Regions from separate parts of the Xanthomonas sp. 3058 genome, predicted to be linked through region 2. Evidence: predicted binding sites of a transcription regulator. Region 2 holds the regulator's gene; the other holds the start of a gene.
What was found. The regulator FliA, encoded in region 2, starts transcription of late flagellar genes. The targets are predictions, from matches to a motif close to TAAAGTTTNNCNNNCNNNGGCCGATAA.

Region 1 (4,416 bases), on a different contig from region 2:
GCTCCACCTTCGAGGGCCTGTTCAACCAGCGACAGAACACCAACGACCTGCATGGCCTGTACCTGTCGTCTTATATCGACTGGCATCGCATGCTGGCGCTCGAGCCCGACGGCCAATATCGCCTGCTGTTCTGGAAAATCGATCATCGCAGTCTTGCACGCACCGATGTGCGCGCTTATTCGGGCCGCTACGAAGTCGCGCGCTCCGAATTGGGCGACGAACACGTGACGCTGGACATCCGGCTACGCCGCGACTCGAGCGGTAGCGATGCCAACGATGCGCAGCTGGTGGTGATGCGCTCGGGTACCGACCTGTTCCTGCTGCGCACTGACGAACTGGCAGATATGGCAACGGCCATGGACGGCGCGACAACGCTTGGCCGCAGCGAATACTACTTCCGCAAGGTGACGTTGGCCGACGCGTTCGTCGAAGAGCCATCCGCTGGACGCGCCGCGCCGCCGCTTGCCGATCTTCCACAGGCGTTGCAGCAACTGGTGAACGCCAACGCGATCATCGCCACCATCACCCATGTGGACGAGGCCGACCCGGACGCAGAAGACGATGGTGCCGGCACCGTGATGTGCCGGTTGGACCGAGGCCGAGACGATGGCTTGCGCATGAACATGCCGCTGCGCTCGCCGCCCGGCACGGGGCGTGCCCTGTATGGGTGGGTGTGGGAAATGGACCCCGCAGCCTGTCGGGCCGGCATCAAATATCAACGCGGCAGCGACGGCGAGATGGAACATGGTCCGGTTGTCGGCGATGTGTTGACCAGTCGCCTGAGCGGGGAATGAGGTGACGGTGCGTAGTGCCGGTAGCGCGCCAAGGCGCGCGCTCACTTGCCCATGCAGCGCTTCCAGCGCTCGTTGACCCGCTGCGCGAACCAGGCGGTGGTGAGGGTGCGGGTGATCTTGGGGCTGTCCAGCGTGATGCCGGGCAGCACCGCGCGTGGCAGCGGTTTGCCGGCGCTGCGCTCGGCCAGCGCGAACACCTGGCGATACAGGTCGGTGTCGTCGAATGCGGCCGTGGTACCGGCTTCCAGTGCACGGCGGAGCTGGCGGTCGCTCATCGCCAGCTGGCTGCCCAGGGCGCGCGCGGCGCGTTCGGTGCCGCCGGGTGCATCGAGACTGGCGCCGGGCGTGAGCAGGTCGCCATCCAGCGCCAGCGCGATGCCGCTGGCCTTGCTCAGCGCAGCCTGGAAGGCCGCGTTGCGGCTGGCGTACCAGCCGGCGTTGAAGTCGGCGAAGCGATACAGCAGCGCATCGTAGGTGGCCGGATAACCGAGCAGGTGCCGGGTGCCGAACCACAGCCCGCCGCGACGGGTGAACACCTCGTGGCGGATCGAGTCGCCGGGCGGGTACGGATAGCGCTGGGCATGCTGCTCGGCAAACGCGATGCTCACCTGCATCGGCCCGGCGGTGTGCACCGGATTGAGCCCGTCGAACAGACGCGCGCCCAACGGCACGCTGCCGGTGAAGTCTTCGAAGATGCGGCTCAGCTCCTGCTCGGTGCGCGCGCTCGCAATGCGCGTGGCATAGCTGCGGCCATCGGGCGAGGCGATGCGCAAGGCGGCATCGACCATGAAACCGGGAATGTGGTGCGCGCTGGCGCGGCGGTCGATCTCGGCGCGCGAAATCTTGCCGAGGTTGGGCACCACCGGGTTGGCCTGGTAGGTCGATTCCTGTTCGGTCACCGCCAGCACTGCGCAGATGGAGTCCGGCGTGGTTTCAAGCTCCTGCGAGGACAGCGCCACGTACACGTCATCGGCCCAACCGGTGCGATCGGCGAGCGTGGCCGGCAGGCGCCGTGCGATATCGGCCTTGACCGCATCCGGGGAGCGCTGTGGCGCACGCGGTGCCTGGGTGGCGCAGGCCGACAGCAAGGCGATGGCGAGCAGCGTGAAAAATCGGAGCAAGGGCGAGGGCACGGTGTCTTCCAGAGCGAGGGGGCAGCGGTCGTATCGCAGTTTACGTGCCTGGTCCGAGGCAGGGTCAGAGCGTGGCGCCGGAGTTGCTGGCGGAGTCGAACCGGTCCTGCGCACGCTGCGACTGCTGCGCCAGCAGGTGTCCGGTCTGCCAGGTGGTTGCGGGGCCGGGATATCCGCAAGGCGCGCCGGCTGCCGCGCAGCGCAAGGTCATGGCAGCGCACGGGGATCTGCAGACACGGCGCAGGGTGCCCAGGGCCGCTGCCGATGGCCGATGCGTGCAGTGCGATTCAAGACTTGCGCCGCCAGGCCGATAGCCGCACACCACCTGCGCGACGATCACATCACTTGCCGCGTCCGCCGGTCATCATTGCAAGTGCATGACATGCGAGAACGCGATCGATCGGACGTGGGGTCCGCTGGATTCAACCGCTGTCCGACCACGGGAGTGTTTGAGGTGCCGCAGCAAACAGCAAGGCCGGGCCGCGTCGCACACGCCGCGGCGGTCATCGTGTGCGCATGTCGTGGTCTGGCCCCGCCGTGAGTGGCCGATGAGTCTGTTTGCGTCACGCTGGCCGCGCGTGCTGGCCGCGCTTGCGGCGCTGTTGATCAGTGCGGCGGCCTGGGCGCAGCCGCACCCATGGAAGACCATCGAGTCGGCGGCGCTCGACGACCCCATCGCCGCACTGCAGGTTGCGCAGGCATCGCTGCAGCAGGCCCGCCGCGACCACAACGTCGATGCGGAGTTCTGGGCGTTGCTGGCGCAGGCGCGCGTACTGATCTCGCTGGAAGACACCGACCGCCGGCTGGCAGCACTCACGCAGGCGCGCGGACTATTGGACCAGCTGCACGGCAGCGCGGCGCAGGCGCAGTTGTGGCTGGGCATCGTGCAGGCACTCAGCGACGTGCGCGAGAACCCCAATGGCGCCATGGTGGCGCGGCTGGACGCCTTGCGTCGCCAGGCCCGCGCCCTGGGCCGCAAGGATCTGCTGTGCGAAGTCGAGGCGGTGGACATGTGGAGCATGCTGGCCTCCGGCAGCAGCGACGAGGCCTGGAGCACCGCGCAGGCCAGCTACCAATGCGCCGCGCGCGAGCAGATGCTGAACCTGGAGCTGGATGCCTTGACCCAGCTCGGCGCGCTGGCCAGCCGCGTCAGCGGCCGCGTGGCAGAAGACAGCGACGCCGAGGATTACCTGCAGCGTGCGTTGGGCCGTCTGCAAGGCCAGCCGGCACGCTTCCAACGCAGCCTGATCGAATACGAGTACGGCACCTCGCTTGCGATGCCGCAACCGGAGGCGGCGTTGCTGCATTTCAGGCGCGCGCTGGCACTGAGCCGCGCACTCGGCGACCAGGCCGGCGTGGCGGCGGCCTTGACCAGCGCCAGCGAGGCCTTGATCGCAACCGGCGATGCCGCTGCGGCAGTGGCGATGGCGCGCGAAGCGCTGCCGCTGATGCAGCAGCAAGGCAATATCGGCCGCGTGGCCGCCTGCCATGCGGTGTTGCTACAGGCATTGACGGCGTTGAAGGCCACCACGCTCGATACCGAAATCGCAGCCGCCAAGGTGGCCGACGATCCACACCTGTCATGGAGCCGGCGCGCACAGCTGATCGATGCGGTCGCGCGTGCGCTGGCGGCGCAAGGCCGGTATGCAGAGGCGTACCAGCAACTCCAGCATGCCAATGCCTTGCGCGCGCAAAGCCTGGATCGTCAGCGCGACACGGTGATGCTGCGTCTGCAGGCGCGCTATGAAGACGCACGCCGTGGCGCCGAAACCGCCGAGCTGCGCCGTCGCAGCGAAACTGCGCAACTGGCCTTGCAGGCGCACGAAGCCGGCCAGCGTGCGTTGTGGATCGCGCTGTGTGCAGCCTGCCTGTTGCTGATGGGCGCGCTGGTGGTGCTGGCGTTCGGTGCGCGTCATCGTCGGCAACTCTCCCGGCTGGCGATGCGCGACGAACTCACCGGCCTACCCAATCGCCGCGCCATTCGCTCCGAGGCGCAGCAGCAGATCGAGCAGGCCTCGCGCACGCAGCTGCCGTGCATGCTGGCGTTGATCGATCTGGATCGTTTCAAGTTGATCAACGATGTCTACGGCCACGCCACCGGCGATGCAGTGCTCAAGGCGTTTGCCAGTGCGTCCCGGTTGGCGCTGCGCACGCAGGACCGTCTCGGCCGGCTGGGCGGCGAAGAGTTCCTGTTGGTGTTGCCCGGTTGTAGCGCTGAAGAGATTCCCGCCGTGTTCACCCGCCTGCGCAATGCGGTGGCGGCCATCGACATCGCCGGCCTGCCCGCCAACCAACCGGTGCGTTTCTGCATGGGTGCGGTGAGCACTACCGCCGCGACCGGTCTGGACGTGCTGCTGGGGCAAGCGGACCTGGCGTTATACGCCGCCAAGACCGCCGGGCGCGATCAATGGGTGGTCGGTTGATCGGCGAGCGCGGCGCGGTGCGCCACCAACTCGGGAGTGGGATACCCGTTGCGCAAGGCGGCGACG
Region 2 (4,416 bases):
GTTTGCCGGTGGCTTCGCGCAGGGCAGGCGATTCGATGCCGTGGTCGATGGCGTTGCGCACCAGATGCACCAGCGGGTCGGCCAGCGCTTCGACCAGATTGCGGTCCAGTTCCGTCTCGGCGCCGATCAGCTCCAGCTCCACTTCCTTGGACAGCGTGCGCGCGACGTCGCGGGCCACCTTGGGGAAGCGCGAAAACACCTTGCTGACCGGCTGCATGCGGGTACGCATGACGGCGGTCTGCAGACGGGCGGTGGCGATATCCAGCGTGCTGACCGCGCGATCGAGTTCTTCGTCGCGCAGGCGGGTGCGCAGGGTCTTCAAGCGATTGCGCGACAGCACCAGCTCGCCGATCAGGTTGACGATGGCGTCCAGGCGCTTGGTGTCCACGCGCACGGTTTGTTCGGCTTCGGCGCCAGCCTTGGCAGCGGCTTTCGGCGCGGCCTTGGCGCCGGGCGCTGCCGGTGCATGGCCGTCGTCGTGCGCCGCCGCGGCGGCGACTGCCGCCTTGGGAGCGGCCTTGACCGCCGGCGGGCCGCTCTTGGCGTCGAACTGCGCAATCAGCGAGGCCGGTGCATGCGGCACGGTTTCGCCCGAGCCCATCGCATCCAGCATCGCCTGCAGATAATCCAGCGACTGCTGCGCGGCATCGAAGTGATGCGCCTGCAACACCGCCTGGCCGGAGCGCGCCATGCCGAGGGTTTCTTCGGCGGCGTGGCACAGCGCGACCATCGGCTTGATCGCCAGAAAGCCGGCGCCGCCCTTGAGCGTATGGAAACCGCGGAACACCGCGTTGAGCTGGTCGGCTTCGTCCGGTGCCTGTTCCAGCGCGACCAGCTGTTCGCCGAGGCGATCCAGGATTTCCTGGGCCTCGACGATGAAATCGGCAGCAATATCGTCTGGAACAGCACTCATGGTTACAACCCCAATCCGGACAGCAGGTCGTCGGCGTCGTCCTGCGACACCGCGTGACGGTCCAGGCCCTTGACTGCAGGACCGGCAAGACCGCCGTCGTCTTTCTTCGGCTCGGTGTTCTTCGGCGGCAGGCCGAGCGCACCGAAGCCTTCATGCACGCGCCGCACGATCCCGGCCACGCGCCGGATGATCTGCCCGCTCAGGTCCTGGTAGCTCTGCGCCAGCGACAGCTCGGTCAGGTTGTGGCGCATCTTGTCCATCAGCGCGCCCTGGTCCTGATTGAGGCCGCCGTCGCGCAGCTGGTTGGCCAGCTCGCGGCATTCCTCGACCAGATCCAGCGTGCGATGGCTGGCCTTTTCGGTCATTTCCACCACGTGGTCCAGGCGCGAACACGCATCGTCCAGTTCGCCGGCTTCGTCAGGCACGGTGGGCAATTCGCCCAGCGCCTGACCCAGTTCGCGGGCGAGCCGGCTCAGGCCCTGCATCATCGGACGGGTACGCAAGGCGGCGAGGTGATCCACCTCGCGCTTCCAGGCGGCTTCGTCACCGCTTTCCAGTGCATCGAGCGCGCCCTGCAGGCGGTCGATCAATGCGGCGCGTTCTGCGTTGGTATCCACGGTGGCGTTCATCAGGCGGTCGCCGCCAGACGTTCGAACACCTTGCCCAGCTTTTCTTCCAGCGTCTGCGCGGTGAACGGCTTGATGATGTAGCCATTCACGCCGCACTGGGCCGCTTCGATGATCTGCTCGCGCTTGGCTTCGGCGGTCACCATCATCACCGGCAGGTGCTTGAGCTTGGCGTCGGCGCGGATGTTGCGCAGCAGGTCGATGCCGGTCATGCCGGGCATGTTCCAGTCGGTGACCACGAAATCGAACGGGCCGGCACGCAACGCAGCCAATGCGCTGTTGCCGTCTTCGGCCTCTGCGGTATTGGTGAAGCCGAGATCGCCCAACAGATTCTTGACGATACGTCGCATCGTCGAGAAGTCGTCCACGATCAAAATCCGCATGTTCTTGTTCACATCAAGCTCCTAACACTAAAAAATACGCGAAAAAATTATTCGTCAATTTCGACACCGGCATCGGCCAGTTCGAAGACCTTGAGGCGGCCGCGCAGACGCACCACCGCCTGGCCGTGAATCTGGCAGACGCGCGATTCGCTGACACCGAGCACGGCGCCGATTTCCTTCAGATTCAATTCCTGCTCGTAATACAGCGACAGCACCAACTGCTCGCGCTCGGGCAACTGGCCGATGGCCTTGCCCAGCTCGCGGCCGAATTCGCCACGCTCCATCATCTGCTGCGGATTGGGACCACCCTTGGCGGTGGTGTCCAGCTCGCCGTGGTCCTCGATCCGCGACTCCAGGCTCAGCACCTGGCCGCGTGCGGCATCTTCCATCAGACGCAGGTAATCGGGTAGCGGCATTTCCATCGCGGCGGCCACTTCGGTGGCAGCGGCGGCGCGGCCGGTGTTCTGCTCGATCTTGCGCACGGCGGCGGCGGCGTCGCGGGCACGGCGGTGGACTGAACGCGGCACCCAGTCGCCACGGCGGATCTCGTCGATCATCGAGCCGCGGATGCGGATCGAGGCATAGGTTTCGAACGAGGCGCCCTGGTCGGAATCGTAACTGCGCGAGGCTTCGATCAGGCCGATCATGCCGGCCTGGATCAGATCGTCCACTTCCACGCTCGCCGGCAGGCGCGCGGCCAGATGGTGGGCAATGCGGCGGACCAGATCGGCATGCTGGGTGACGATGTCGTTGGCGTTGTTGCGCTGCACGGCACGGTACTGCGCGGTGGCGGTCGTTGCGGTGGCGGTACTCATGCGGCCACTCCCCGTTGGATGATGCGTTCGACGAAAAACTCGACGTTGCCGCGCGGCACCGTGGGGGCCTGCCAGCGCGAGGTACGGCGAGCGATTTCTGCAATGGCCTGCGCCGACGGACTGGCGGGGTAAGCCTTGATGACGGGTTGCTGGCGCTGCACCGACAGGCGCAACCAGTCGTCCTGCGGCACGTGGCCGAGGTAGTTCAGCGACACGTCGCCGAGGAACTTTTCGCAGACCCGCGACAGCTTGTCGTACAGCAGGCGGCCTTCGTTGGGGTCGCGCACCATGTTGGCGATGATCTGCAGGCGGTCCACGCCGCGTTCGCGCGAGAGCACCTTGATCAGCGCGTAGGCGTCGGTGATCGAGGCCGGTTCGTCGCAGACCACCACCACGGTGTCCTGTGCGGCCTGGCAGAAGGTCAGCACGCTGTCGGTGATGCCGGCGGCGGTGTCGATGACCATCACGTCCAGGTCGCGTTCCAGTTCGGAGAACACGTTGACCAGGCCGATGTGCTGGGCCGGGGCCAGTTCCGCCATGTGGCGGCGACCGGAGGCGGCCGGCACCACCAGCACGCCACCCGGACCTTCCATGATCACTTCATCGAGCGTGCAGCGGCCGGCGATCAGGTCGGCCAGGGTGTACTTGGGCGAGAGTCCCAGGACCACATCCAGGTTGGCCAGGCCAAGGTCGGCGTCCAGCAGCAGGGTGCGCTTGCCCATGTCGGCAAGCGCCACGGCCAGGTTGGCGGAGATGTTGGTTTTACCCACGCCGCCCTTGCCACCGGTCACGGCAATGGTGCGCACCGGGCCCAAGGGCTCGGGACGGGTCGCCGACAGGGGGAAGGCGTTGGTCAGCTTTGCGTATTCACGCGACTGCATGGTTGTGCTCCGGAGTACAGGGCTTATCGGCAGCGCGCCGTAAATCTTCAAGGCGAAGAACGAGACTGGCGGCATTGGCGCGGTGCAGGTCGTCAGGGACCCGCTGTCCGTCAGTCACCCAGGTGATGGGCATTTGGTGGTCGACCACCACCGACAAGGCGCTGCCGAAGCGGCCGGTCTCGTCGAGTTTGGTCAGCACCACGCCTTGGGGCTTGGCGTGGGCGAAGCGGCGCACGACCTCGTCGAGGTCTGAAAAATGGGAGTTGGCGGGCAGCACCAGCAGCGAGGTGACCTGCTGGGCGGCGCGCAGCCAGTTCAGCTGGGCGGCCAGGGCGCGGTCGCGCTGGCCCATGCCGGCGGTATCGATCAGCACCAGCTTGTAGTCGCGCAGGCGATCCAGCAGCGCGAGCAGGCTTTCGGCGCTGTCGGCTTCGTGCACCGCGATGCCGAGCTGGCGGCCGTAGCTGTGCAGCTGCTCGCGGCCACCGACGCGCAAGGTGTCGGTGGTGACCAGTGCCACGTCGCGCGGGGCGTGCTGGGCGGCGAAGCGCTGCGCCAGCTTGGCAATGGTGGTGGTCTTGCCGGCGCCGGTCGGGCCGACCAGGGCGATCACGCCGCCGCGTTCCAGCGGGTCGATCGGGGCCACCGGCAGGCGCTTGGACAACAAGCCCAGCATCAGGCCGCGGCCGCGGTGCAATTCGGTGTCGGCGGGGATCTGCATGGCGATGTCGCGGGTCAGACCGGCGTCGAAGCCGTAGTCGTCCATCAACTCCAGCGCCTGCGCACGCACCGGCGAGC

Region 1: GGR61_RS19905 (GGDEF domain-containing protein) is a predicted target of FliA. The motif match lies at 2,215-2,241, and genes of this name have one in related genera.

Annotation. Positions count from the first base shown of each region.
Region 1 covers NZ_JACHOF010000028.1:21,074-25,489, reverse strand. Annotated here, with positions in the region: gene GGR61_RS19915 (GAD-like domain-containing protein) at 1-794, shown strand, start outside; gene GGR61_RS19910 (DUF1615 domain-containing protein) at 836-1,927, opposite strand; gene GGR61_RS19905 (GGDEF domain-containing protein) at 2,476-4,350, shown strand.
Region 2 covers NZ_JACHOF010000001.1:686,510-690,925, forward strand. Annotated here, with positions in the region: gene GGR61_RS03095 (chemotaxis protein CheA) at 1-913, opposite strand, end outside; gene GGR61_RS03100 (protein phosphatase CheZ) at 916-1,542, opposite strand; gene cheY (chemotaxis response regulator CheY) at 1,542-1,934, opposite strand; gene GGR61_RS03110 (RNA polymerase sigma factor FliA) at 1,970-2,737, opposite strand; gene GGR61_RS03115 (MinD/ParA family protein) at 2,734-3,618, opposite strand; gene flhF (flagellar biosynthesis protein FlhF) at 3,605-4,416, opposite strand, start outside.